Regions from separate parts of the Paenibacillus phoenicis genome, predicted to be linked through region 1. Evidence: predicted binding sites of a transcription regulator. Region 1 holds the regulator's gene; the other holds the start of a gene.
What was found. The regulator NrdR, encoded in region 1, represses ribonucleotide reductase genes. The targets are predictions, from matches to a motif close to AACACNATATATNGTGTT.
Positions count from the first base shown of each region.

Region 2: a site for NrdR is predicted at 8,487-8,504, ahead of U9M73_RS03550 (adenosylcobalamin-dependent ribonucleoside-diphosphate reductase). Genes of this name have one in related genera too.

Region 1 is NZ_JAYERP010000001.1:578,335-593,322, forward strand. It holds gene U9M73_RS02655 (fumarate hydratase) at 1-585, shown strand, start outside; gene pnpS (two-component system histidine kinase PnpS) at 588-2,384, shown strand; gene U9M73_RS02665 (response regulator transcription factor) at 2,532-3,257, shown strand; gene U9M73_RS02670 (methyl-accepting chemotaxis protein) at 3,374-4,600, shown strand; gene pstB (phosphate ABC transporter ATP-binding protein PstB) at 4,839-5,594, shown strand; gene phoU (phosphate signaling complex protein PhoU) at 5,613-6,272, shown strand; gene polA (DNA polymerase I) at 6,429-9,089, shown strand; gene mutM (DNA-formamidopyrimidine glycosylase) at 9,130-9,987, shown strand; gene coaE (dephospho-CoA kinase) at 10,042-10,638, shown strand; gene U9M73_RS02700 (lytic transglycosylase domain-containing protein) at 10,635-11,198, shown strand; gene U9M73_RS02705 (alpha/beta-type small acid-soluble spore protein) at 11,272-11,493, opposite strand; gene nrdR (transcriptional regulator NrdR) at 11,631-12,101, shown strand; gene U9M73_RS02715 (phosphate ABC transporter substrate-binding protein) at 12,282-13,238, shown strand; gene pstC (phosphate ABC transporter permease subunit PstC) at 13,325-14,227, shown strand; gene pstA (phosphate ABC transporter permease PstA) at 14,224-14,988, shown strand, end outside.
Region 2 is NZ_JAYERP010000001.1:742,795-757,782, forward strand. It holds gene U9M73_RS03520 (aminotransferase-like domain-containing protein) at 72-1,568, opposite strand; gene U9M73_RS03525 (DMT family transporter) at 1,702-2,658, shown strand; gene U9M73_RS03530 (hypothetical protein) at 2,947-4,020, opposite strand; gene U9M73_RS03535 (YqhG family protein) at 4,186-5,145, opposite strand; gene U9M73_RS03540 (DEAD/DEAH box helicase) at 5,155-6,933, opposite strand; gene U9M73_RS03545 (2,3-butanediol dehydrogenase) at 7,150-8,196, opposite strand; gene U9M73_RS03550 (adenosylcobalamin-dependent ribonucleoside-diphosphate reductase) at 8,680-11,265, shown strand; gene U9M73_RS03555 (hypothetical protein) at 11,872-12,015, opposite strand; gene U9M73_RS03560 (response regulator) at 12,359-13,879, opposite strand; gene U9M73_RS03565 (cache domain-containing sensor histidine kinase) at 13,884-14,988, opposite strand, start outside.

The sequences.
Region 1 (14,988 bases):
GCCAGCAGAGAAGTTGTGCTGCAAACCCCAGTGACGGAAGAGCAAATCCGCAGCCTGCGGGTGGGCGATGTGGTGATCATCAACGGGGAAATGCACACTGGACGGGATGCTCTGCACAAATATTTAATGGATCACGACGCCCCGTTGGATTTGAACGGTGCGGTCATTTACCACTGCGGACCGGTCATGCTGAAAGACGAGGAAGGTTGGCACGTGAAGGCGGCCGGACCAACAACCAGCATCCGCGAAGAACCGTATCAAGGGGATATCATGAAGAAATTTGGCATCCGCGCCGTGATCGGCAAGGGCGGCATGGGGCCGAAGACGCTAGCTGCCTTGAAAGAGCATGGCGGCGTGTATTTGAATGCGATTGGCGGGGCAGCGCAGTACTATGCGGAATGTATCAAGAAAGTCAACGGCGTTGATTTCTTGGAATTTGGCGTTCCGGAAGCGATGTGGCATCTCGAGGTCGAAGGTTTTGCGGCGATCGTAACGATGGATTCGCACGGGGACAGCCTGCATGAAGGCGTGGAGAAAGATTCGTTGGCGAAGCTCGCCGCATTTAAGGATCCGGTGTTTAAATAAACATGAAAACCTTTCGCTCGCGCCTAACCCTCATCCTGATGATTTTGCTGGGCATCTCCATGCTGGCTGCCGGCCTGGCGATGGCCCAGATGTTTAAGAATATGCATATTCGGGCGTTGGAGGACAATATGGCCCGGGAAATTAACTTGCTGGAAGCTACCGTGGATTTCGTTTCCGCCCAAGGGAATCCCGAGGCCCAGGCCTACTACGAACGTCAAGCGAAGCAATTCGAGGAGCTGACCGGTTCCCGAGTCACGTTCATTACCCTGGACGGGAACGTTGTTGGCGATTCGGAATCCAATCCTGAGCATATGGATAACCATGCCCATCGTCAGGAGATTGAATCTGCAGCGGGCGGGAACGTCGGGAGTGCGATCCGGTACAGCGAAACGATCGGCGAAAATATGCTGTACGTCGCCCAGCGCGTGACCGCCGGCGAATTTGACGGCTATATCCGTCTTTCGATGAGTTTGGCTGACGTGGAGGAGGGGCTAGCCCAAGCCTGGATGTGGCTGTTTGGCGCGTTGCTTGTTCTATTCCTCATCGCGGGGCTGGTGAGTTACCGGGTGGCGGCGGGGTTAACGAAGCCGCTGGAACAAATTACTCGCGTAGCCCACCGTATCTCTCGATTTGATTACGACGCGAGAGTCAAGCTGGCCCGTAAGGACGAAATCGGTCAACTGGGCATGGCAATAAACGGAATGGCGGACAGCTTGCAGCAGCAGCTCAAGCGGATCCGGGATAACGAGGATTTGATGCAAAGCGTCCTCGCAAATATGACCGGCGGTATTCTTATGGTAGATGCCACCGAGCATATCGCCTTGATTAACCGGAAAGCGGAACGCATCCTCCATACCAAGGGCGAGCTGGTGTTAGGCAAACCGTATCAGGAGCTCAAGCGAAATTACGAATTCGTTAAATTTATGGAGGAAGGCATCGCCCGGAAAGAAGCGGTACAGGAAGAACGCAACGTCTACGATCCCGAGGAGAAAATATTGCATTTCGACGGGGTGCCGATGTTTGAGGATAACGGCAACTATCGCGGCATGTTGTTCCTGGTGCAGGATGTCACCGAAATCCGCAAGCTGGAACGGATGCGCAGCGAATTCGTGGCCAACGTATCCCACGAATTAAAGACGCCCATTGCCGCGGTCAAAGGCTTTGCCGAAACGCTGCTCGCCGGCGGGGTGAAGGACGAGGAGACCACCCGTTCCTTCCTGCAGATCATCTATGATGAAGGCGACCGGTTGAACCGGCTGATTGGCGACCTGCTTGAGCTGTCCAAAATCGAATCGAAGCGGGTGCCGCTGGAGTACGCGCCCGTGCAGTTAAGCGAGCTGTTTGACAGTCTTTATGAAGTGCTTCTCCCGGCTGCGGAGAAGAAGTCGATCTCGATGTCGCATGACGTGCCCGAGCATTTATTTATCGAAGCGGACGAGGATCGGCTGCGGCAAATCTTTATGAATTTGCTGTCCAATGCGATCAGCTATTCCTTGGAAGGCGGGAAAGTGCGCGTTTCCGCAAGCATCATAGGCGAAGGCGGGGACGAGGAGAAGGTGCGTATTCTCGTTAGCGATACGGGTATCGGCATCCCTAAAAAGGATCTACCGCGAATTTTTGAACGGTTCTATCGGGTAGATAAAGCCAGATCCCGCAGCTCAGGTGGGACAGGACTTGGCCTGTCCATCGTCAAGCACCTCGTGGATCTGCACCGCGGCACGATCCGCGTGGAGAGCAAGGTTGGCGAAGGAACAACGTTTATTCTGGAACTGCCCCTGATGCATTCCCTGGATGATTAGGATCGGTCCGGGGATCATAAAAATAAAATGTAAACCGTTTTTTGTTTAACTTTACACTACGTTAACATTGCCGTGATATGCTGGGCTTGTCATTAAAGTGATATTGGTTCAGAGATGAACTTGTACCGCAAACAAATGGAGGGTACTATGACTCAACGTCTATTGGTTATCGAAGATGAACCGACGTTATCCCGGCTTTTGTCTTACAACCTGACGAACGAAGGCTATGAAGTTATCGTAGAGGATCACGGGCAAATCGGTTATGAAACCGCACTGCGGCAGGATTTTGATTTGATCTTGCTGGATTTGATGTTGCCGGGCATGAACGGTTTTGAGATCATGTCGAAGCTGCGCAGCGAGGGTGTGAAGACGCCGGTGATTATCCTGACCGCCAAAAATGCGGAGGAAGAGGTCGTCCAGGGCTTGAAATCCGGTGCTGACGATTATATCACGAAGCCGTTTGGCGTTGCGGAGCTGTTGGCTCGTGTTGCCGCCGTTCTCCGCCGTTCCACCGGCAAGGAAGAACGCGAGAAGCCGGCTGAGCAGGATAATTCACAAATCGTGCTGGGCGCCTTGACGATTTACCCCGAGAAATACGAGGTCACGTTAAACGGGGAACCAATCACGCTGAGACCTAAGGAGTTTGAGGTGCTGCTGTACTTGGCTCGCAAGCCCGGCGTGGTGATGACCCGAGACGATCTGATGAACGCCGTGTGGGGATTTGACTATATCGGAGGACAGCGGACGGTGGATGTGCACGTCAGTTCGCTGCGCAAGAAGCTTGAGCTGGATCCGCAGTCCGTGCATATCGATTCCATTCGCGGTGTTGGCTATAAACTGGTTGTGAATAAGAAGCAAGCGTCCATCATGTAACTTTTATGGTGGACGTTCTTTTTTACATAGGGCTAACATCCTGGGAACATAAGCTTAACATTATCCCTCTATGATTAGATCGAACGCAGCGTTTACATATGGGGGAGTGAAGCAGGTTGGGAAAACAGGCCATAGCACTGCTGGAAAGCTCGACAGATCAAGAGACAGGGAGCGGGACAGCAAGCAGCGAAGTAGGCGAGATTCACCGTGCGGTGTTGGTGAGGCAAGAGGATCGCTCGAATGGAGGGCGGGCAGGTGCAGGAAGTAGGGGGCTAACAACGGTTGAAGCCCGTTCCTTCTGTCGCAAGGTTCCGGTTATTGGCCCGGAGGTTCCCTGTCGCCAGGTGATGGGGGAGTTTCAAAGGCAGCCTGAGCTTCCGTGCATCGTGATTTGTGATGAGGATCACAAATCGTTGGGGCTGCTGATGCGGGATCGGTTTTTCCGCCACTTGGCGGGGCGGTTTGCCGCTGATCTATTTTATGAAGTCGCATCGTTTCAGTTTGCCGAGCAGCAACCTTTGATTTGCGAAGGTGATACGCCTGCTGGTGAACTGCTGGATCTGGCGTTGGGAAGGGAGGGAACCTCCTTCTACGATGGTCTGATCTTAACCGATCAAGGGAAATATTACGGAATCCTGACGATTCAGGATCTGATGCAGATGTCCCGGGAGCTGCAGCGGGAGGCGGATGAAGCGAGGCAGGCGGCGGTGCGTGACAGCCGCGACCGGGTCGTAGAGATCGAGCAGTCGATTGCAGCGGTGGCGGAATCGGCAAAACGAAGCTTGCAGGAGACCGAGCGGATGAATGATTTATCGTTGGAGGGGCGGCAAGAGCTGGAGGCCGTGAAGGCGTCGTTTACCCGCGTGCTCGAGATGGCCCGTTCCCAAGAGAAGCAAATGGCCAAGCTGCTGGAGCAGATGCAGCAGATCTCATCGGTTGCGGATCATATCCGCAGTCTCGCGGACCAAAGCGGCATGCTGGCGATGAACGCCTCAATCGAAGCGGCACATGCCGGCGAGCACGGGCGCGGGTTTGCGGTCGTCGCCTCCGAGGTTCGTAAGCTTGCACTGCAGACCAAGCGATTCTCGGAGGAAATTGGCGACACGTTAGGGGTGGTGAATCACTTGATTCAGCAAACGGCAGCCACCGTCTCCTCAACAGCGGAGGAGATGGCGGAAAGCCACGAACGGGTCGGTAACGCGGACGGGACGTTCCAAGCGCTGGTGGAGTCCGCCCGGGCGGCAGAGCAGCGCAGCCAGGAGATGTTCCGCTCATCGGAAACGGCGGCCGAGCGAACGAGAACCGTGCTCTGGGAGTTACAACATTTAACATCACTTTCGTAAAATTTTACACCACGTTTACAATGTAGCTCATGTGCTTTTACATAAGTGCGATAGAATACAATTGTTTGACATGAGACAATTCGCGAATATGCGTATACTAGCTAAATCGATGTAGAATTGGCACGGGCTCGCGGGAAGGCGGGTACCGTGCTTCAAGCTTGCTTGGCATTCCCCGGCCCGTAACGGCTTAGAGGCTGCGGCCGGTGGCTTAGACGTATTTTGGTGAAGGAGAACTGCAATGAAACCTATCATCCGGATTCAAAAATTAAACTTATATTATGACCGATTCCATGCGTTGAAAGACGTTTCTCTGGATATTCCGGAAAAAGCAATTACCGCTTTCATTGGCCCCTCCGGCTGCGGCAAATCGACGCTTCTCCGCACATTGAACCGGATGAACGATATGATTCCGGGCACGCGGATCGAAGGGGTTGTCCAAATTGCCGACACCGACATTTACGGCGACGATGTTGAAGTGGAGGCTTTGCGCAAACGGGTGGGGATGGTGTTTCAGCAGCCGAATCCTTTTCCGAAATCGATTTATGACAATGTGGCTTATGGCCCGCGGTTACACGGCATCAAGAATAAAGCGGAGCTGGACGAGATCGTGGAACGAAGCCTTCGCCAGGCCGTGTTGTGGGACGAGGTGAAGGATTTCCTGAATCGGTCGGCCCTGAGCCTGTCCGGCGGACAGCAGCAGCGGCTTTGCATCGCCCGGGCGATCGCTGTGCAGCCGGATATTTTGCTAATGGATGAAGCCACTTCAGCGCTGGACCCGATCTCTACCCTCAAAATTGAAGAGCTGGTGCAGCAATTAAAAGATAGCTATACGATCGTTATGGTCACCCATAACATGCATCAGGCGGCGCGCATCTCGGGTAAGACGGTCTTTTTCCTGAACGGAGAAATTGTGGAGGCGGACGATACGCAGAAGCTCTTCTCCACGCCGCAGGATCCACGCACTGAAGATTACATTTCCGGTCGTTTCGGATAACAAGGAGGCTGCAGCAAGATGATTCAAAGAAAGGAATTTGATCAGAATCTGGAGGATTTACGGCAGCTGCTGAGAAAAATGGGCGAGCATGTGGAGGATGCCTTGACGGGGGCGATCAGCGCCCTGCAGGCTCTGGACTCGGCCAAAGCGAAAACCATCATTGAACGCGATGTCGAGCTGAACCGGATGGAAGAGCAAGTGATGGACCTCGGCTCGCGCCTGATCGTGACTCAGCAGCCGGTGGCCAAGGACCTGCGGCGGATTATCGTGGCGTTTAAAATTTCCAGCGATTTGGAGCGGATGGGAGACTTGGCGATCGATATCGCGAAGGTCACCCTGCGGCTGGAAGGCCAGCAGTTAATCAAGCCGCTCATCGATATCCCGAAGATGTCCGAGCTAGTCATACTGATGGTGCGGGAATCGCTGCAATCGTATTTGGATGAGAATACCGATCTGGCTTACAAAATGGCCAAGGATGACGACGAGGTAGATCACCTGTACAGCCAGATGATTCAAGAGTTGTACGGGTTTATGATCGAAAACCCGGAATCCCTCCAGCAGGCGATGCTGCTGACGCTGGTGGGCCGATACATCGAGCGAATCGCCGACCATGCAACCAATATCGGGGAAAGCGCCGTTTACCTGGTGACCGGGCATCGTCCTGACCTGAACCAATAACTTTGAAATGAAGTTTTTCGTGCGTCCAACCGGTCGCAGCTGGCGAAATTACGCAGGCTGCGACCGGTTTTTCTTTTCCAAGGACGGCTTTGGTGTTATCGGGATGGCCCCTGTGTTATCATAAGATAAGGTAGAATACTGTGGACGAGGTGTCGTATGGAAAAATTGATTCTTATAGATGGGAACAGCATCATTTACCGGGCATTTTTTGCGATGCCGCCGCTCACGAACTCCAGCGGGTTGCATACGAATGCCGTTTACGGTTTCACCAATATGCTGCTGCGCCTGATCCAAGAGGAGCGCCCTACCCATATGCTGGTTGCCTTTGATGCGGGCAAAGTGACGTTCCGGCATGAAGGCTATCAGGAGTATAAAGGAGGACGCGACAAAACGCCGCCGGAGCTGTCCGAGCAATTTCCGCTGATGCGCGAGCTGCTGGAGAGCTTTGGTATCGCCTGGTTTGAACTGTCCGGGTACGAAGCGGACGACATTATCGGCACCTTGAGCAAACGGGCGGAAGAGGCCGGTCATGAAGTGCTGGTCGTGACCGGCGATAAGGATATGCTGCAGGTCGTCAGCGATCGGGTTAAAGTGGCGCTAACGCGCAAGGGTGTCAGTGAAGTCGAGCCTTACGGCCCGCAGCAAATTGAAGAGAAATATGGGCTGAAGCCGCTGCAAATCATCGATTTGAAGGGCCTGATGGGCGATACGTCCGACAATATTCCGGGAGTGCCGGGAATCGGAGAGAAGACAGCCCTGAAATTGTTGCATCAATACGGTTCCGTTGAGGAAGTGTTGGCCCATACCGACGAATTGAAGGGCAAAATGAAGGAGAATCTGGTGAACCACGCAGAGGACGCCCGCATGAGCAAGCAGCTGGCAACCATCTTCCGAGAGGTTCCTATTGAACGCTCCTGGGAGGAGATGAAGTTTGACGGCATTCCGGAGGAAACCGCGGTCCCGATGCTGCGCAAGCTGGAGTTTAAGTCGCTGCTGGAGCGGATGTCCTTTGCCGGCGGCGAGAATGCAACCGGCGAAGCGGCTCGCGCGGAGCAGGTTGACATCCAGGTGACCACGGTGGACTTGGACAACCTTAAGGAGCTTACGGCCGATTTGCCAAACATCGAAGGAATCATCGTGGAGTCCCACGGGGAGAACCCGCATCAGGCCGAAATGATGGGCATGGTGCTGTCTACGGCCAGCCGCCACTACTTCCTGTCGTTTGACGTGCTGCAATCGGAGGCTGCGGCGGAAGTGCGCGCTTGGCTGGCGGACGAGCAGGTGCCGAAGCGCGGGTATGATCTGCACCGGGCGGATTTGGTGCTGTTCTGGCATGGCGTTGCTTTTGCCGGAGCCGAGCACGACGTGCAACTGGCGGCCTATTTGCTTGATCCGACGGAGAGCGACCAGACGATCAGCGGGCTGGCCGCGAAATACCAGCTGCCGCAGGTTCCCGGAGACGATGAAGTTTATGGCAAAGGCGCGAAATTCAAAGTGCCGGAGCCGGATGTATTGAGCCGTCATCTGGCTCGCAAGGCGGATGCTTTGCTGCGGATCCTGCCTTTGCAGCGTGAGGATTTGGCGAAATACGAGATGGAGAAGTTATTTTATGAGTTGGAAATGCCGTTATCTCGGATTTTGGCCGACATGGAGAAGCAAGGCGTTGCCGTCAACAAGGAAGCCTTGAAAGAGCTGGGCGTGGAATTTGAAGCCCAAATCAATAAACTGGTTGCGCGTATTTATGAGATCGCCGGCCAGGAGTTTAATATCAATTCCACGAAGCAGTTAGGGGAAATTCTGTTTGATAAGCTGGGCCTGCCGGTCATCAAGAAGACGAAAACCGGCTACTCCACAGATGCGGAAGTGCTGGAGAAGCTGGCGCCTTACCATGAGATTGTGCAGTTTATTTTGGAATACCGCCAGCTGGCCAAGCTGCAATCGACCTATGTCGAGGGGCTGCTGAAGGAGATTTCGCCGAAAACGGGCAAAGTGCATACGTATTTCCGGCAGACGATTGCCGCCACCGGACGCTTGAGCAGCCAGTATCCGAACCTGCAGAATATCCCGATCCGGCTGGAGGAAGGCCGCAAAATCCGCAAGGTGTTTGTGCCGTCCGAGGAAGGCTGGTTTATTCTGTCCGCGGATTACTCGCAAATCGAGCTTCGGGTGTTAGCGCATATTTCCGGGGATCCAGGGCTGCAGGAAGCGTTCCTGCACGATATGGACATCCACACGAAGACGGCCATGGACGTGTTTGGCGTAGGACCGGATCAGGTGGACGCCAATATGCGACGTTCCGCGAAGGCGGTCAACTTTGGCATCGTCTATGGGATCAGCGATTACGGCCTGTCCCAGAACCTGAACATCACGCGGAAGGAGGCTGCTCGCTTTATTGAGCAATATTTTAATGCCTTCCAAGGGGTTCGGCGTTACATGGATGAGATCGTGAAGGCAGCTAAGCGTGACGGATATGTTAAGACGCTGCTGGAGCGCCGCCGTTATCTGCCCGAGATCAACGCCTCGAATTTCAACCTGCGTTCCTTCGCGGAACGGACGGCGATGAATACGCCAATTCAGGGGACAGCGGCGGATATCATCAAGCTGGCTATGGTGCGCATGGATGAGGAACTGCATAAGCACGGATTAAAGAGCCGCATGCTGCTTCAGGTGCATGACGAATTGGTGTTTGAGGTGCCGCCGGAGGAGCTGGAGTTCATGAGCAAGCTGGTTCCGGAGACGATGGGGAAAGCGTTGGAGCTCTCTGTACCGCTGAAAGCCGAAGTATCCAGCGGATTAAATTGGTACGAAGCGAAGTAAGCTCTGCGCATGACAACAACTTAGATCGAGGTGAGAGGATATGCCGGAATTGCCGGAGGTGGAAACGGTCCGACGGACCTTAACCCAATTGATCGTGGGCAAGACGATCCAAAGTGTTCATGTGTTTCTGCCGCGCATCATCCAACGGCCGGATGATATCCGACGGTTTGAAGCCGAACTTGCCGGCCATACCATCTTAGAGATTGGCCGCCGCGGAAAATTTTTGCGGATTATCATGGATGGGCTGGTGCTCGTCTCCCATTTGCGGATGGAAGGGCGTTACGGGCTGTATCAGCCCGGAGAAGAGGTGGAGAAGCATACCCATGTCATTTTCCGGTTTACGGACGGGACGGAACTCCGCTACAAGGATGTACGCCAGTTTGGTACGATGCATCTGTTTGCTCCTGGGGAGGAGTTTACGAACAAGCCGCTGGTGAAGCTGGGATTGGAGCCGCTGGAGGAGTCGTTTACCCTTCAAGCATTCCAGGACAAAATTTCCCGGCGAACCACGAAAATCAAGCCAGCCTTGCTGAACCAGGAATACATCGTTGGCTTGGGGAATATATATGTAGATGAAGCATTGTTTCGGGCAGGCATCCACCCGGAATATCCGGCGGACAAGCTGACCAAGAGGCAGCTGGAGCAGCTTCATGCCGCCATCGTTGAGACGTTAACCGAAGCGGTAGAAGCTGGTGGCTCCTCCATCAAATCGTACGTGAACGGGCAAGGGGAAATGGGGATGTTTCAACATTCCTTGCGGATGTACGGCCGCCAAGGTGAGCCTTGTCTGAACTGCGGACAGCCGGTGATGAAGACCGTTGTAGGGGGGCGGGGCACGCATTTTTGCCCGAATTGTCAGCCGCCTTATCGGACAAGCGGGTCTGCACGCGCCAAGTAACGGCTAACGAGATAGAACGAGGCTCCAAGTTATGAGTGTGAGGTGGATAGGGTTATGAACATCGGACTGACCGGAGGCATTGCGACCGGGAAAAGCACGGTTTCCCGATTGTTGGCCGAGCGTGGGGCCGCCATCATCGATGCAGATGTGATCGCCAGGGAGATTATGGAGCCGGGCCATCCGGTATTGGCCGCCGTTAGCGAACGATTTGGCCCGGGCGTGCTGCACCCCGATGGAACGCTGAATCGCAAGAAGCTAGGCGAGATCGTCTTCTCGCATCCGGAGGAGCGCAAGGCGCTGGAGGCACTAACGCATCCGGCGATCCGCGCTGAAATGAAGCGGCGCATGGAAGAGCTGGAAGCAGCGGATCCTCACAGATTGGTGGTGGCGGATATCCCGCTGCTTTATGAATCGGGTCTTGATCCGTTATACGATCAAATTATGGTTGTCTACGTCCCCCGCGAGGTACAGTTAACCCGGTTGATGTTGAGGGACGGGTTATCGAAGGAGGCGGCCGAGCAGCGGATCAGCGCCCAGATGGATATCGAAATCAAGAAAGAGAGGGCGGATATTTTGATTGATAACAGCGGTGGACTTGAGGAAACGAAGCGGCAGATAGATGACTTTTGGCGGGATCAGGGACTACGATGAGGTGGCTTCGCAAAAAAAGAGTCTTGCTTCTGTTGTTTATCGGTTTCATCATCCTCATCTTTTTTAATTCGGCATGGCTTTCGTTGTTTTACCCGATTTATTATAAAGAAGAAATCCGGCGGCATGCCAAGAACAACGGCCTGGATCCGTTTATTGTTGCAGCGATCATTAAGGTGGAGACGAACTACAAATCGGGCGTGGAGTCCCGGAAAGGCGCGCTCGGAATTATGCAGATCATGCCCGATACGGCGGAGTGGGTGATTTCCAAAGCGAAGTTGCCCAATACAACGCTGGAAGACATCCGCAACGAGACGGAAACGAATATCCAGATCGGCACCTGGTATCTGAGATCGCTCTCCCAGCAATTTGACGGTAACACCATCGCCATGATCGCAGCGTATAATGCCGGACCAACCAATGTGAAAAATTGGCTGAAGAGCGGGCGATGGGACGGACGACTGGAGACGGTGCAAAATATTCCGTTTGGCGAGACCCGGCATTACGTCCAGCGGGTATCCCACTATTACAAACAATATTTAAAGATATATGATGATTTTTAAGGGGGCCTAAGGTTATAACAAAAGAAAGCATTGACCGACCTCACGCCAGCCAATGCTCTCTTCAGTTGATCGGTTATTTGAATTGACCTGCCAGCTGTTGTTCAGCCAGGGTCACCAGACGTTTCGTGATGAAACCACCGATCGAACCGTTTTCGTAAGAAGTCAGGTTACCAGCATATCCGTCTTGTGGGAAAGAGATGCCAAGCTCCTGAGCGATTTCATATTTCATTTGATCCAAAGCTCCGGATGCTTGTCTAACCACCAGGTTGTTCGAAGAGTTATTATTTTGGGCCATGATTTGTTCACCTCCTTGTGGTTGGTAACAGTATTATGTGCCGGACTAGGAATTTCAATCACATGAATTTGCAGTAATTTATTGCCATCCGGTGAGACAGGCCGTGATGACGTCATTTAGAGGGGAGGTGTTCTAGTTTGAAATGTCCTTATTGCGACTATTTAGGCACCAAAGTGCTTGATTCGAGACCGGCGAACGAGAACCGTTCGATCCGCCGCCGGCGTGAATGCGAGAAATGCAACCGGCGGTTTACAACGTTTGAAATGGTGGAAGAAGTGCCGTTGATTGTGATCAAAAAGGATGGAAGCCGCGAGGAATTCAGCCGGGAGAAAATGCTGCGAGGTCTGATTCGAGCCTGCGAGAAACGTCCGGTTTCCGTCGAACAGCTGGAATCCATCGTATCCGAAGTGGAACGTTCCTTGCGCCACTCGGCGAACGCCGAGGTAGAGAGCCGGCAAATCGGCGAATTGGTGATGGAGCAGCTCTATCCGGTGGACGAGGTTGCATATGTACGGTTTGCTTCGGTTTATCGTCAATTTAAAGATATCAACATGTTTATGAAAGAACTCAAAGGCCTGCTGTCCAAAAATACAGGGGTCACGGAATAGTTCACTTCTCAAGCACTCTTCGCCGGCCGGCGCGGGAGTGTTTTTTTATTTTTTGCATAGAATAAACCTAAAGACTAAGGTGCCCTCTTATTTTACACAAAGTTTACAAAACGAGAACACAGCATTGATCTTCGCTTTCTATAATCAAACTGTAAATCAATTAAGGGGGAAACCTAAACAATGAAAAAGAGTATGTTATTGATTTTGACTTTGGTGCTGAGCTTCGCGCTGGCAGCATGCGGTCAAAACAACGCGGCACCAAACAACACGGCCGGCACCAACGGAAGCACTGCGGATGAAGCATCCGCGAGCAACGGGGGTAATGCAGCGACATCGGAACTTTCCGGGTCGATCTTGGCTGTAGGTTCCTCGGCTTTACAACCTTTGGTAGACCAAGTTTCGAAAAAATTTATGGATCAAAATCCAAATGTTTCTATACAAGTTCAAGGCGGCGGAAGCGGCACCGGGTTGACGCAGGTTTCCGGAGGCCAAGCGGACATCGGGAACTCCGACGTCTTCGCAGAAGAGAAGCTGGATGCGGCTCAAGCTGGTGAACTGGTTGACCACCAAGTTGCTGTCGTCGCGATGGCAGCTGTCGTTAACCCGGACATCACTGTCGACAATTTGACAAAAGACCAACTGGTCCAAATTTTCACGGGTAAAATCACAAATTGGAAAGATCTTGGCGGTCCGGACCAAGCGATTCAAATTGTAAACCGTCCGTCGAGCTCCGGGACTCGCGCCACATTTGAGAAATACGCGTTGGGTACGAAAACGGAGGACCTGCAAGGTTCGATCCAAGAAGATTCCTCCGGTACGGTAAAGAAACTGGTTGGCGAAACGCCGGGGGCGATCGGATATCTGGCCTTGTCCTACCTTGACGATACGGTCAAAGCTGTGAAGTACGAAGGCGTGGACGCAACGGAAGAAAACGTAGCAAACGGAACTTATCCGGTATGGGCTTATGAGCACATGTATACGAAAGGCGAGCCAAACGAAGTCGTGAAAGCCTTCTTGGACTACATGGTTTCCTCGGATGTTCAAGGCGACAACGGCGACGTAGTAGAGCTTGGCTATATTCCGATCAGCAAAATGCAAGTGGAACGCGATGTTGACGGCAACATCACGAAGAAATAACCAGCAGATTCGATAACATCATATCAGCGCGGCAAGAGGCGGACGGTTCTGCCTCTTTCTGTGCTGTTCTTAAAGGGAGAGGTTTCATGGCTCAGTCCGGCGGAAGAAAAAAAATACAACCGCATATCGTCGAGGAATGGACCGGCAAAATTTACGCTTCATTTTGTATCGTATTGCTGGTGGTTACGATCTTCTCGATGGTTTATTACGTAGCAACCAAGGGGTTAAGCACTTTTGTTCAAGACGGAATCTCACTAGGTGAAATTTTCGGCAGCACGAACTGGAAGCCGGATGGGGAGCCGCCGATGTTTGGCGCCCTGCCGTTTATCTTGGGCTCGTTCAGCACTTCGATTCTGGCGGCGTTGATCGCAGCACCGCTTGGCATTTGCGCAGCATTGTTTATGGTTGAAATTATGCCGAAGTTCGGCAAGAAGTATTTGCAGCCGGTCATCGAGCTGCTGGCCGGGATACCTTCGGTCGTGTATGGTTTTGTGGGGCTTAGTATCATCGTACCTTTTTACAGAGATATTTTCCCGGGACAAGGTCTGGGGATCTTGGCGGGAGCGACCGTACTGTCGATCATGATATTGCCGACGATCACTTCGATCGCCACCGACGCCCTGTCTGCCCTGCCTCCCGGCTTGAAAGAAGGTTCCTACGCCCTTGGCGCTACGCGCTGGCAAACCTTGTCACGGACCGTATTGCCGACGACCTTACCGTCCTTGCTGACCGGGGTTGTACTCGGCATGGCTCGGGCTTTCGGGGAAGCCCTGGCGGTGCAGATGGTTATCGGGAACGCGCCGCATATCCCGCGCTCGCTCTTTGAATCCACCTCGACCTTGACCAGCGTCATTACGCTGAGCATGGGGAATACGGTCATGGGCACGACGCAGAATAACGTCCTCTGGACGCTGGCACTAATCTTGATGCTGATGACGTTTGTATTCGTCTTTATCGTGCGTTGGCTGGAAAGGAGAGCAAAACGATGAGCGCCAAAACCGTCGACAAAATCGCAACAGTTGTTATTATCGCTTTAGCTGGCTTAATTGTCTTGATTATGGCGGGGTTACTCGGCTTTATTTTAGTCCGGGGGCTGGGTCATATCAGTTTCGATTTTCTCACGTCACCTCCTGAAACGATTAAGGCAGGTGGCGGGATTGGCCCGCAATTGTTTAATTCCTTGTTCCTCTTGGTCTTGACCATGATCATCACGATTCCGCTCGGTATCGGCGCGGGGGTCTATATGAGCGAATACGCTAAACCGGGGAAAATCACCGATTTTATCCGTTTGATCGTTGAGGTATTGTCCTCTTTTCCATCGATTGTCGTGGGTTTGTTTGGTTTGCTCGTGATCGTGAACCTGTTTGGCTTTGGCTTCTCCCTGTTCTCAGGGGCGTTAGCTTTGACGATCTTTAACCTGCCGCTGATGGTGCGGATTACCGAGCAAGGGTTAGCCAGCGTGCCGCAGGCGCAAAAGGAAGCCAGCTTGGCGCTGGGCTTGTCCAAATGGAAAACGATCCAATCGGTGATGCTGCCGATCGCCATGCCGGTGATTCTGACCGGGACGATCCTGGCGGCGGGCCGCGTGTTCGGCGAAGCAGCTGCCCTGTTGTTTACGGCCGGGATGAGCAGTCCGCGGCTCGACTTTAGCAACTGGAATCCGTTGAGCCCTACGTCCCCGCTGAATCCGTTCCGTCCGGCGGAGACGCTGGCGGTTCATATCTGGAAGATCAATTCCGAAGGCTTGGCG
Region 2 (14,988 bases), 160 kb from region 1:
AGCCGGGGATATTCTTTCTTTGTCATTGCCATCGTCATCTTCGCCTTCGTGCCCATTTGCCCTGCACCAACTCATCCCCCTCGCGCCAACTCATCCGCTAACTGGACCAACAGGTGAACGCCTTCACGAATTTGTGCCTCATTCTTAAACGAAAAGCTGAGTCGGATCCGGTCATCCATTTCCCCCAAGGGATCACAAATCGTTCCGGGGACGAACGTCAACCCGCGGCGGACGCCCTCGGTGAGCAGTTGATTGGAGCTTAAGCCTTCAGGAAGGCGGACCCACAAGTTTAATCCGCCTTGCGGACGGTACCACTGCCATCCGGTGCCGGCGGCAAGCGCTTGCTCCATCACGTCCCGGCGAATCTGCAGCGCCGTCCGAAGCTTCTCCAGGTGCTGCTGGAGCCGCTCGGACTCGAAGCAGTGCTGGAACAGCTTCTGGTTGACCAGCGGCGTGCCGTTGTCGGCCAGCGATTTGGCCGTCAGCAGCGGGGCCATTACCGCCGCGCGAGCGGCAACGGCGCATATGCGCAGCCCCGGCGCCAGGTATTTGCTGAAGGTGCGCAGGTATACAACCCAGCCTTCCGTATCGTAGGAATAGAGCGGCGGGGGAGGCGGCGCATCGAAATAAACGTCATGAACCGCGTCATCCTCGACGATCAGGCAGCCGTAGCGCTCGGCCAGCTCCACCAGCCGCTTGCGTTGGCTGGCCGGCACGATAAATCCCGTCGGATTATGAAATGTAGGATTCATATAAAACATCCGGGGTTTATGGCGCTTCATATAACCCTCAACAAGGTCGAGGTCATATCCGTCCCGATGAATCTCCACAGGGAGGAGACGCGCGCCCCGCTGACGGAAGCAATCGAGCGCCGAGCTGTAGGTTGGGCGTTCCACCAACACATAATCCATCGGACGAAGAAAAACGCCAGCCAGCAGGTCGATCGCTTGCTGGCCGCCGGTCGTGATCAGCAGCTCGTCGCAGGAGACTTGAAGCTTATCTTTTCGCTGCATATCCGCACAGAGCAGTTCCCGCAGCTCCTCGTCCCCCTGGACGGAGGAATAGGTGCCCAGCAGCTTAGGATAACGGTCGAACACCTGCTTCACGTGGTCTGACAGGAACAGATTCGGCAGCAGGTTCGGGTCGATGAGTACTTGGGAGAAAGAGTAGACCGCTGGGATCTGGTGAATCTCGCTTAAGGTATTCTGCAGATGACCGGTCCCGTGCCGAGCTAGAGCGTTAAACGTTGTTCCGCCTGCTCCGCCGGTGGTCAGGTTGGAACGGGTGTTGCTCGCATCCTCGGGTTCGGCGGGATCAGTATACGGTCGGCCTCCGGACACGTAATAACCGGATTTTTCCTTGACGTAAATGTATCCTTGCTCCTTCAGCAGCCCGTAGGCCCGGAAGACGGTTAACCGGTGAAGCTGCAGCTCGCCCGCTAACTCACGCACGGAGGGCAGCTTATCGTGCGCCTTCCAATCCCCCCGATGAATCCGGTCCAGGATATACTTATACACTTGCGTATACCGAATCCTCCCAGGCTCTGCCGGCTTTGGCCTTATGTTCATCGCCATCTCTCCTTCGCTTTGTGCCGTGAGTCTATTTTATCCGTAAAGCCCGAGTATCTGTTCTATGATGAGTCATCTGTTCTGTCCTCTTTCCTGTATGATACATTTCAACAGCTGAAAGGGGAAGATTTCCATGATTGTGGTCAACTATTTGATCGTATGTCTCGTATTTGGCACGACGTTTTTAGCGATAAAAATCGGGGTAGATCATGCGGCGCCTCCGTTTTTCTCCGCGGGGATCCGCTTCTTCGCGGCCGGGGCGATTCTGTTTCTGTGGATGGTTTGGAGAAAAAAAGCGGAGTGGACCCTGCTGCTGCGCAAGGAAATGCTGGTGACGGGAGCTTTGCTGACCTTCGGGACGTTTGCGTTACTTTATTGGGCGGAGCAATACGTCACGTCCGGCGTCGCTGCGGTATTATCGGCTACAGGGCCGCTGATGATCCTGCTGCTGCAGATGATGGTGCTGCGGCAAAAAGCGACGGGACGCGCCGTCCTGGGCATCATGATCGGTTTGGCCGGGGTCATGCTGCTGGTGCTGCCCAACATGGTGTCGGTACAGGCCGGACCCCGCTGGGTAATCGGTTGCGCGGCGATTTTGACCGGGGAAGTAATGTATTCGATCGGCGCTCTGTATACCAAACGAGTCACTGAGAATTTTGCAGCGGTGTCGCCGATTGCGCTGAACGCCGCACAAATGATTTACGGCGGCTTGCTGCTGTTCCTCCTGTCGGGCTTCACCGAGCGGGTGACGGCAGGGGACCTGCTAGAGCCGACTGCCTTAGGCTCGCTGTTATATTTAACCGTGGTGGGTTCGATGGTGGGGCACAGCTTGTTTTACTGGCTGGTGGCCAAGACCAACCCGGTGTTTCCGTCAACTTGGCTGTACGTATCGCCGCTGATTGCGATGACGATTGGCGTATTGTTTTACGGAGAAACGGCCGGATGGTTTGCGGTGTTGGGCGGGGTCGCGATTATCGCCGGCACGGTGTTGACCAATCTGGACAGTTTGCGCCAGCTGCTCAGCCGACCGGCACGATTGACGGCGCAGGCCGCCGCAGAGGGAGGTACGGGTTCGGCGGCGGGTTCATAGGGTCCGCCGGAGGTATTTGCCCGGAGAAAGCTGCAAAAGTGCAGTTTTTTTCGGGGAAATCCTGATTTTTCAGCGAAAGCCTGCAAAACTGCAGTTATTTTTCGCGAATTGGGGCAAATGGAGGATTTGGGGGCAAAAAGCCTGCACTTTTGCAGTTATTTTAGATAAAACGGCGATTCCGTCTCAAAAAACTGTATTTTTGCAGGAATCGCCTGAAAGGGTATGCGTGATTAAGCCAAAAAGAGCACTGCCAGCTAAGGGCAGTGCTCTTCTCTATAGGTTCAGCAGCTAGAAAGTGACGAATTTACCGCTGGCCATCAAGGCATCCAGCGCGATCAGCCGGAGGGTGGTGTCGGTGCCGGTGACAACGTAGACGGCCTCGGTTTCGGCCCCGGCTTCTGCCGATGGTGCGGTTGGCGCCTCGGACAAGCTGTCGCTCTTCCAAATTTGATAGCCGTAGACCGGCAGAGGAAAGGAATAAGTGCGTCCGGCTCCGGAAGCCGCATAGACGAGCTTATGGCTCGCTGTTAATTTACCGATGAAGGCGTCAGGCTTCAGCGTCAAAGGCTTGGCCGTCATCCATCGCAGATTGTCGTAAGGATCGAAGCGGGATGACGTATAGACCATAGGGGCGGGCGATATGGAATCGCGGCTGCCGGCGGCCAGCCGCGGCGGCGCATAGCCGCCCGCCTGCTTGTCCCAGCTGCCCGTCGTTTCGGGCAGCCATTCGCCGTCGGCGGCATTGACGTAGCCGGGTTCACCGCCCTCCGGCAGGTGAACCCTCCACGCGGCCAATGCCGGGCCGGCGTAGAGCGGGACGGCGGTCACGCGTCCCGCAGCGGCTGCGCCGAGGCCGCTCTGCCGCAGCGCGGCCTCGAGCAGCGCTGGGTCGAATACGGAATAAGCGCCCATTCCGTATTCGACCAGCTTGTAATCTCCGCTCTCCGTCGCGGAGATGATGAGATAGCCGCGCGGCGCAGGCGCACCGCCGCCGCCGGCTAAGGTGACGAGCCAGCTGTGCGTGCCCGGTCCCAGCGGCTCGATGGTGGCGGCGGCGCCGGCCCAGGCTGTAAACGGCTCGGCCTGGGCCAGCTTGTCGATGGCCTCGGCGGCAAAGCGCCGCAGCGCCTCAGGCGCTGGCGCATCCGCCGTGGCCCGGGGCGCCGCCAGCGCAGCCGGCCCGGTCCACGCGCCGGCTGCGCTGCCTACGCCTTCGGCGGCCGCCGTACTCAGGCCGCCGGGGCCGCCCGCCAGCGGCAAACCTGCGCTGGCTGCGCTATATAAGATGCTGGCGCATAAGAGAATTTTGCAAGTGATCGATCGTTTTTTCAGGTTGGTTCGGAGATAACGCGGTTGTCGCATGACATCGCCTCCCTGGCAATTCGTATGGCACCTTGGCCTGTTGATTTCGATTGCTTGTCCATTGTACCGAAGCCGGTCCAAAAAGGATGTTGCAACCTGTCGCGCGGTTTGGCCGCCATCGGCTTCTATTTTTGCGGTCTTTTAGCGAGATCCGTCTATTTCTCGTCACCTCGGCGAACGCAGATGAAAGATGCCGCAGCCCAAGGCGGATACGACAATTCTCGGCTCGTATTGCCAGCGGATTTCCTCCCGTCTCGCTTCGTATTGCTCGGTTGCGCCTTGCGCCCGCTCGGGTTCGGGATCCTTGATCAGATCCTTGTAATAGGCGTCGATCAGCGCCAGCTCATCGCTCAGCCGTTCGCGGGCTTCCTGCGCCCAGGTGTCATCGTAGGCCTGGATCTGTTCGGTCAGACGCTGCTCGAGTGCCAAGCGACCGGCATCCAAGGACAGCCGGGTAGGCTCGATATGGATATTCTCCGGCAATCGGGGGACCAGCGGCTTGCCCACGATCCGGGACTGAAACGATTCATCGACCTCGCCCGACAGTAAGGATACGCCGTAAAAATGCAGCTCCTCCCGCTTCATATCGCAGCAGAACTCCACCTTAAAGCAGACGCCCAGCCACGGCTCGTAAGCGGCGGGCAGCAAGGCCGTCCGCTGCCGCTGCCCCGGCTCCTCGAACAAGTACACATAGCGGCCGCCTTTCCGCGCCGCCTCAAAGATCTGCTTGAGCCGCGAGCTGCCAAACGCCAGCTCCTCGCGTTGAATCCGGCCGGGGCCAAGCACCGGCAACGGCCGGACCGCCCCAAAATAACGTCCCAGCAAGGTGTCCTCCTGGGCGTTTTCCATCTGCTGCCCGGCGTCCGCCTGCTCCTGAGCGGCTTTCGCCTTCTCGACCGCTTGGTGCGCCTCCGGGTCAAAAATAAACGAAAACGACATCGTTTCTGGCTCCGCCCCGGTCCGATCGATGAACCCCCAATAATAAGGGCGGTTCGTCAAATCGCGGTCGGCGCGGGGAGAGAGCTTCACCGTGACGTGATGGGGCGATTTTTCGAGAAACTGGCATTCCGTCGCTTCCAAATAAGTCATCACAAAATCGCGAATCTGCTCTCGGGTCATGGACATAACCGCAACTCAACCTCCCAAGAGCTGCTGCAGACCGCCGTTGTTCCCACGTTCTTCGGCTTCCGCATCCAGCTCGGATTTAATCGTATCGAATTCGCGTCCCAGCGAGTCGACACGGCTGGCGATTTCCTCGTCGCTGCCGGATTCCAGAATGATTTGGTAGAGGCTTTTTTCCAGGGAATGCTGCTTCTCGAACCGTTCCAAAATCACATCCAGATGGCCGATGACCATTTCGAACATATTGATCTTCTCATGCAGCAAGTGAAGGATATGCTCTTCGATCGTGCCCTTGGTGGACAGGTTATATATATGGACGTCATTGGTTTGCCCCAAGCGGTGGACGCGGCCGATCCGCTGCTCTACGCGCATCGGGTTCCACGGCAAGTCGAAGTTGATCATCTGGTGGCAAAACTGCAGGTTGATCCCTTCGCCGCCGGCTTCGGTGGCGATCATGACCTGGGCGCGGCCGCGGAACAGGTCCATCATCCAGTCTTTCTTGCCGCGATTCATTCCGCCCCGATACGGCACCGCCGTCATACCGCGCTCGCGAAAATATTTCAGCAAATACTCCTGCGTCGCCCGATATTCGGTAAACACGATCACCTTGTCGTTCATTTCGCGGATCAGCTCCATCGCTTTCTCCGCTTTGCTGTTGGCTTTGATCTGGCGGATCAGATCGACGAGATCCCAAATCCGGTCGCGAATCGGGGAGTCCGGAGCCAGCTTCTTCGACAAGTTCACCAGCGTGACAAACACGGCGTCGCGGCTGCTGCACACCTCGCGCTGCAAGGTGACGAGGGACAGCATGCTGTTGAGGTCTCCGCCGTTGGCATGATATTGGTCTTTGACAAAGGAAGTTACCCCGTTGTACAGGTTCTTCTCCTCCGGGGATAACTCCACGTCGATGTTGCGTACGATCCGCTTGGTGAACTCCAGCTCACCGTCGCCGCGCCGGTTGCGGATCATCACCTTGGCCAGCTCATCCTTGAGCTGCTCCTCATTCTTCGGCAGCCGCTTATCGACGACGAAATTCGCAGCAAACTCGCTTTGCCCGCCCAGTTGACCCGGCTTCAGCAGCGTGATCAGGTTAAACAGCTCGCCGAGGTCGTTTTGCACCGGGGTGGCGGTGAGGAGCAGGCAATATTTTTTCCGCAGCTGCAGCATGAACTGATAATTCGACGTTTTCTTATTCTTCAGCTTATGGGCTTCGTCCACGATCACCAGGTCATATTCGTTGTTCAGCAAAATGTTCTTATGCGGGTCGCGCTTTGCCGTGTCCATGGATGCAACCACCACGTCGTTGTGCCAAGAATGCTCCTTCTTCTGGGCTACGGCCGGAATGCCGAACTTTTGGTTCAGCTCCCGTACCCATTGCAGCACCAAGGAGGCCGGCACCAAGATCAACGCTTTTTTCACTAATCCGCGCACGATATATTCCTTTAAAATTAAGCCCGCTTCGATCGTCTTCCCAAGCCCCACCTCGTCGGCTAAAATAGCCCGTCCGCGCATCTCGAACAGGACTTTGCGAGCGGTTTCGGTTTGATGGGGCAGCGGCGTGACGTTGTGCAGATGCTTTAGGCACTGCATCTCCTCAAAGCTTGTGACAAGCGAAGCGGATTCGGCCTCAAGGGCAAGGTTAAACAGCTTCCAATCGTCCCAGGGACCGCCCTTTTGATGCCGGGTCTCCAGTTCGTTGAACCAGCTCCGGTCGAAGTCGATGGGAATCGGGGCGTGCAAGTCTGGCGACGCGGCCGGGTGGGGGGAAAGGCCGGAGGGATGTGGATTCATAGTGTAAAACCTCCCTTTCGGTGCGTATTTGTCGGCTCGATTACGGAGAGAAAAGATCCGAATCTGGCAGATCTTGTGCTTAAATTGCAGACGTAGGTGTAGTATGGACGAAAAGGAAGGAGTTCATAACCTTGTAAGAGCAAGAGGGTGGTTTATCTCATTAAAAAAAAAGCCGGCCGGGGATCATCTCCCTGACCGGCGATTGCTTGATCTATTTTACTCCGCTTTCACCAAGATTTTGATTTGATTCCGCTCTTTGAGGAGTCCTTCAAAGCCTTCATCGATGGCTTGATCCAGCTTAATGCGCTTCGTCACCAGCTTGTCCGCCGAGAAGTAGCCTTGAGCCATCAAGCTGATCACCGCCGGGAAGACGTCGCGGTAGCCGATAATGCCGCTTACGGTACGTTCCTTCATGACGATGTTTTGCGGATGGAGGGAGGCTTCCTTCTCGAAAATGCTGACGATCATCGTTTCACCGCCGATTTTGGTGGATAGGATCGCCTGGGTTAGCACGGGAGAAACCCCTGTCACTTCATAGGCTACGTCCACACCGCCTTGCGTGCGCTTGTGAATTTCTTCGACGGCATCGTATTCTTTCGGATCGATGACGATGGCGCCGAGCTCGGCAGCCTTCTGCTTCCGTTCCTCAGACAGCTCGACCGCATAGATTTCCGAAGCCCCTGAAGCCTTCAGTGCTTCGATCACCAGCAGACCGATCGGTCCGGTGCCAAAGACAGCTGCTTTGTCGCCCACTTTAAATTTACTGGAGCGGACTGCATGAAGTGCTACAGCGGATGGCTCAACCAGGGCGCCTTGCTCGAAGGATACCGAATCCGGGATTTTATGTAGCATTTGTTCCGGTACGTTGGCATATTCGGAGAATCCGCCGCCTCCGCCCGCCAGGCCGAAGAAGCCCATTTTATCGCAAAGATTGTATTTCCCTTGCTTACAAGCCTCGCAGGTTCCGCAGGCATAGATCGGTTCAACCACGACGCGATCGCCGACGGCCACGCGGGTGACGCCTTCGCCAACTTCAACCACTTGTCCGGAAAATTCATGTCCCATGACGATCGGCGCTTTATCTCCGCTTAACGGGTGGGTTTCCAGAGGGATAAAAATCGGGCCGGCTACATATTCGTGCAGATCACTGCCGCAAATCCCGCACCATTCCACCTTGATTTTCGCTTTGCCCGGTTCCGCTTTTGGCTCCTCGATGTTCTCCAGTCTTAGGTCCTTGACGCCATGCCATCTTAAAGCTTTCACTTGAACTCATCTCCTCGTAAGTTATGAACCTCAATTTCTAGTTTACTCCTTTTTGGGGGCAGGATTCCCATTGATTTGTTAAAATTGTGTTAATTCAAATCTAATAAAACTTAGGAGATGCTTCCCTGGTTTCTTGGAAATGGTTACAAAGCGGTTTTATAGTTTTGAGCCTGAAAAATAGAGAGAATTGAAGGAAACAGGGGGTTGGGCGAGATGTATTCGGATTAAAGCCTGAAATTTCACCCTGAACTGCTATGACAACGAGATATTGTATAGTATAATGGTATTCGCACACAATATATTGTGATTCATACATATGATATTACCGTTTACAGGGTGTGTGCCGCGGTGATCAAGCGGGCGATTTCCGGCTTGATACAGCGTTTTTTTTCGTTTTTTTGCCTAATTTCGACTTTAGGAATCGAGGCGAATGACTGATTAATTAAAGGATACTCTGAATCAATTTTTAGGAGGGTGTTTTCTTTGAAAACTGTGCAAAAACAGCGCCTTGAGGGGCTAAGTGAGAAAATCTTCTTGGACCGGTACGCCTGGAAGGACGCGGATCCTAGCCACGCCAAAGTGGGCGATGTCGTACTCGTTCTGACGAAGGACGACCCAAAATTCCCGACGAAGGAAGTAGGGGAGGTTGTTGCCCGTGACGGCCGTAAGGTTACGGTGAAGACCCGCCGGGGCGATCTGGTGGAGACCGACGTCGAGAAGCTGACCCTCAATATCGAGAAAACGCCTGAAGAAATGTGGGACCGTCTGGCCAAAGCGATGGCTTCGGTTGAGGAAACGCCGGAGAAGCAGAAGGAATGGGAAGAGAAATTCCGTTATATTCTGGATGATTGGAAGCTTGTTCCGGGCGGACGGATTGCGGCTGGTGCCGGTGCCAGTGATGAGTTAACTTTGTTCAACTGTTATGTTATTCCTTCGCCGAAGGACAGCCGGGGCGGCATCATGGAGACGCTGTCCGAAATGACCGAGATCATGGCTCGCGGCGGCGGCGTAGGCATTAACTTGAGCTCCCTGCGTCCACGTCGTGCGATCGTTCGTGGCGTTAATGGCTCTTCCAGCGGTGCTGTATCTTGGGGCGGCTTGTTCAGCTACACAACCGGCCTGATCGAGCAAGGCGGCAGCCGTCGCGGTGCGCTGATGCTGATGATCAACGACTGGCATCCGGACGTGCTGGACTTCATCACTGTTAAACAGACGATGGGCCAAGTGACCAACGCGAACTTGTCGGTTTGCGTCAGCAATGCTTTTATGAAAGCTGTAAAAGAAGACCTCGATTGGGATCTGGTATTCCCGGATACAACTTACGAGGATTACAACGAGGTGTGGGACGGCGATCTCGATAAATGGAAAGCCGATGGACGTAAAGTGATCCACTACCGTACCGTCAAAGCGCGTGAGATCTGGCATACGATCATCGAATCGGCTTGGAAATCCGCTGAGCCGGGCGTGGTCTTCATGGAATACTACAACCAAATGTCCAACAGCTGGTACTTTAACCCGATCATCTGTACGAATCCGTGCGGTGAGCAAGGGCTGCCGGGCTGGGGCGTATGTAACCTGTCGGCGATGAACTTGTCCAAGTTCTACGATGAAGAGAAGCACGATGTGGCATGGGATGAACTGGCGACAACTACGCGTTATTCAGTTCGTTTCTTGGACAACGTCATCAACAAGACACCTTATCATTTTGAAGAAAACGAGAAGAACCAGAAGAAAGAGCGCCGCGTTGGCCTTGGAACGATGGGTCTGGCCGAGCTGATGATCAAGCTGAACATCCGTTACGGCAGCCCGGAATCGCTGGAATTCCTCGATAAATTGTATGGCTTTATTGCGAAGGAAGCTTACCTGGCCTCTGCAGATATCGCAGAAGAGAAAGGATCCTTCCCGGCATTTGAAGCAGATAAATTTTTGCAAAGCGGCTTTATGAAGAACATGACGGAAGTGTATCCAGAAGTTGGTGAAGCTGTCCGCACCAAAGGGATTCGCAATGTCACGATCATTACCCAAGCGCCAACTGGCAGCACAGGGACGATGGTTGGCACTTCGACTGGGATCGAACCGTACTTCGCCTTCAAATATTACCGTCAAAGCCGTCTCGGCTTCGACGAGCAATTCGTGCCGATCGCGCAGGAATGGATGGACGCGCATCCAGGCGAACCGCTGCCGGATTACTTCGTAACGGCGATGGATTTGTCGGCGGAAGATCATATCCGCGTACAAGCGGCGATTCAGCGTTGGGTGGACAGCTCGATCTCGAAAACGGCCAACTGCCCGTCCGACTTTACGGTTGAAGATACGAAACGGCTGTATGAGCTGGCCTTCGACCTTGGCTGCAAAGGCGTAACGATCTACCGCGATGGCAGCCGCGATGTGCAAGTTCTGCAAACGGAGAAGAAGGAAGAGAAGAAAGAGGAAGCATCTGCTCAACCTAGCGCAGCGGCAACTCCACAACCGGCAAATGCTTCGGTTCAAGCCAGCAGCCCAAAAACCGGCGAACAATACAAGAGACGCCCGCAAGTGCTGCATGGAGCAACGTATAAAATCAACACGCCGTTTGGCATGGCCTATATCACGATCAATGACATGAACGGGACTCCAGGTGAGATCTTCTTGAACGTAGGTAAAGCTGGTTCTGACGTGTTCGCGATGGCAGAAGCCCTTGGCCGCGTCTGCTCGCTGTTCCTGCGTTACGGCGACCATGGCGAGAAGGTTGAGTTGCTGATTAAGCATCTCAAAGGCATCGGCGGTACGGGAGCGATCGGTTTTGGTCCTAACCGCGTTGAATCGATCGCGGACGCCGTCGCCAAAGCGTTGGAGACGCACGTACAAAACGGACCTTACGGCGACCACGACCCAGCGCCGGTAGCCGCAACGGTTGCACAGGAGACAGCACACGTTCACGGCACGGCAGACGGCTCGCATGGCGGCTACAGCCACGGCAGCGCACCGGCCACCTCGCGCGACCTGTGCCCATCCTGCGGCTCCGCCTCGCTGATCAACATCGAGGGCTGCAAAACTTGCAGCAACTGCGGGTATAGCAAGTGCTCGTAAGAATTGAATAAACCTGCAATAGGGATGCTAGATGTGTGTTGTCAGAATCGTTGAGAACTTTTTTAGAAATGATGAGTGTAAATAATCATAATTAACGAGAAATGCATAAATATGCATTGAAATGAATGTTGGAGATTTCCCTTGTGATCATGGGAAAATAAAAAAGTCCGAAGCAAATACATACTGCTTCGGGCTTTTTGTTTAGCACGCCCAGCATGGGCGTCATCTCTAGGTTGAAAGTCCCGAGCGGGGGCTGGCGAGCGCCTACCGTTAGCCAAGGGCGAGGGTGTCACCGTGAGGTGGAATCTGAAGGAAGCCGGAGGCAAAAGCACGGGCCAAGGTACACGAACTGGATTTGAGGCAGGGTTAGTCGGATGAGTTGCCTAAACACGACGAAACCCAAAACCGCCAAGGGCTGATCCTGTAAACTCCAGTGATCGCGGGCGGAAAGGTGACGTTCTTATCTGGGGAGGCCTGCGGGAGGAAAAAACGCGAAGTCATTTCGTAAAGACGGGCTGCCGGATATCATTCTGGTGAACGATCCGAACATTCAAAAATACGTAACCGCTTATCCGGGAACGTTCCGCTGCGGATCGACGATAAGATTTACGGCGTTCCGTTCGACATCAGCGTAACGGGCGCCGGATCCTGGTACATTACGCCGGATAACAAAGGAAATTTCGTAGACAATCCGGCCATGACCGAGACGCTTCGCGTATACAAAGCGATCGCGGATTCCGGAATCGCCAAGCGGTGACGGCTCGGCCAATAGAGGTCAGGCGATTTACAGCGATTTCACAAGATGGTCTACCGAGGTTCCGGGTATTTCCATGGGAATGTACACGCAAGAGGCAAAGGATGCACTGAAGAACGAGCTGCCTAACATTTTGAACGGTGCGGATTTGACCCAAAGCTTGGCTAACATTCAGAAACACTTTGAACAGCAGGTTCAATAAAAACTAAGTAAGCGGGTGGTAATCTATGGGCAGTAAATGGAATAATATCGACTTTCCCATCCGTCGTGATCGACGGCAGGAAGTCCTTTTTTGCCATTAAAGTGTTCTAACCATCATATAAGAACATGAACATGATGCTAACGATGAAGCATCGGGCTGTTCAGCGCTTTATATTCCTTGGCGCTGACTCCGCATAATTTGCTGAAATAGGCGGAGAAATACTTGTAGTCCTTGTACCCTACCAATTCGGCGATTTCATAGTATTTCAAATCACTGTTTAGAATGAGTTCCTTCGCCTTTTCGATGCGAATGCGATTCACCCACTCTTTAAAGGAATAGCCGGTTTCACTTTTGAAGATTCTGCTCAAATAACCGGTGGAAATGTAAACGGCCTTGGCGACATCAGTCAGCTTGAGATCCTTGTTATAATTCTGGCTGATATAATCCAGTGCGGCTGCAAACAACACATTTTTATAATCCGTCTCCAGGTTTGGCTTGGCCAGGCTCAGCATCAGCTCAATCACTTCCTCGGGCGTTTCCGTTTCAGCAACAATTTCCGCCGTTTTACGGGCGCCGTTTTGCCTTTCCATCACCGCCTCCATCAGCACGATGATCCGGTTCACCGATTCCAGAAAGCACGACCGCGAGACGGCATTTTGACGCATAAACTCAGCGTATTCCTGGATGGCTTGTTCAATATGGGCAGCATTTCTGGACAATACCGCGGAGATGACCTTGCTCTCGCTATCCTGTATCTCACTTGGTCCGATGCTAGGAAATATATCTGTTGGCACAACCTCCGTATATTCCCACTCCGTGTTCCAGAAGCAGGCATCCAGCGCCCTATCCAGAAGCGCATAAGCGAAGGAGAGCTCCTCCAGCGACTCGATGCGGTTCATTAACACCATACTGTTGCCGAAAATATAAGGCTTGAGATTGGCGAGCATCTTGTCTTTAACCTCCTTCGAAATACCCTGCGCACCAACATTCAATACCGTTACGAGCTTGCCGTCTTCCGTGAAAAATACAAAGGGCTCGAGCTCCTGAAAAGCCTGCACAAAATGGTTGTACACCAGCCAATCGTCGTTCGCAACACAGCGGGCGAGCAGCATCGAATAGCAGGGGCCCGGCAGCGGCATATCCAGCTTTTCGGCCTTTTTCTGAAACGTGTTCAACGGAATTTCGTTTTTTAAAAATTTCGCAAACAAGGCAGATTTAATCAAATGCTGGTTTTCCTTATAGATCGTCTGCATCAGCGCCTGACGTCCATAGGCGGCATTTTCTTCCGAAATAGCGTCCTTTGCCCGGAGGGCCGCCTCCAATATTTTGCCGGAATCGGCATTTTTTAGGACGAAGGAGCTGACCTTCACTTCAATTGCGCGAGTAAAGTTCTCGGTATTGCCATACGCGGAGAGAATAATCACCTTCGTGCGCGGCAAATATTCATTTAATTTTCTCGCTAGCTCAATTCCGCTCATGATCGGCATCTGGATGTCTGCAAAAACGATATCAGGGGAGAGCTGAATGGCCAGCTTCAGGCCATCCTCTCCGTTAGCCGCCTCTCCGACAATTTCCATCCCATGCTTTTCCCACGGAATCGTATAGCGAATTCCCTGACGGATAAATGCCTCGTCGTCAACGAGCAGGATTTTTATCATTTCTTCAGCTCCTTTGTATTTCATTGTTGTCGTCCGAAAGCGAAATTTCACGGGCATCGGCCTCTTTATTCCTCAGCTTTTGCGTAATTTGGAAGACGCTGAATCCGTCACGCAAAAAACAACTAAGATGAAAGCCCTTTCCATTCTTCAGAGCAATCCGCTCCTTAATGTTCCGTAGAGCAAAGCCCCGCATGCCGCTGCCCTCTTCCTCCAGCAGGCGGTTAATTTCAGTGACGTCCACCGGTGTACCATTGTTCATGACCTCGTAAACAAGTGAATGTTCATTTTCGTAAATTTGAACCTTTACGATGCCATGGGTGCTGTTCTTCAGACCATGAAGAAGTGCGTTTTCGACCAGCGGCTGTAGCAGAAGGCGCAGGACGTAATAAGACTTCAAATGCTCCGGACAATCGATGTCGAACACGAACTGGTCGCCGTAGCGGATTCGTTGGATATGGATGTAGCAGCTTAGATGCTCCAGCTCTTCCGCCAGCGTCACCATGTCACTGTTGTTGGGGGAGAGCGTCATGCGCATCATTTTCGACATATTTGAAACCATCGAGCTAACATTTTTGGTATCGCCCATCTCCGACATCCAGTAGATCGTATCCAGCGTGTTATATAAAAAATGGGGATTGATCTGTGTTTGCAGGGCACTTAGCTGCGCTTGCTGTAATTTCAAATTCCCCATGTAGACTTCTTTATATAGAAAGTCCAGCCGCCGCGCCATACGGTTGAAATTGTTGGCCAGCACCGCGATTTCATCATTTCTCTTAACGTCGATGCGCACGGAGAAATCCTCATTGGAGATCGACTTCATGCGCTTGCCTAGCTTGACGAGCGGGGCCGTAATAATCTGGGAAAAAGTGAAGGACAATAGCAGCGTAAACAGGAGCACAAGCACCACCGTCAGCGATAAGCCCTTAAGAAGAGTTTCCTTAATAATGGTTAGAATATTCGGTTTTACAATGCTGTATAAAACGAATGGAGTTCGTTCTATTTTATGGGCGGATATGAAGTATTGCCCGTTGATCTGCGTATTGGCCGAGCTGGAAGCCAACTGGAGAAGATGCGGATAGGAAACGTCCCCCTTCAGATTGGCGTAGCTT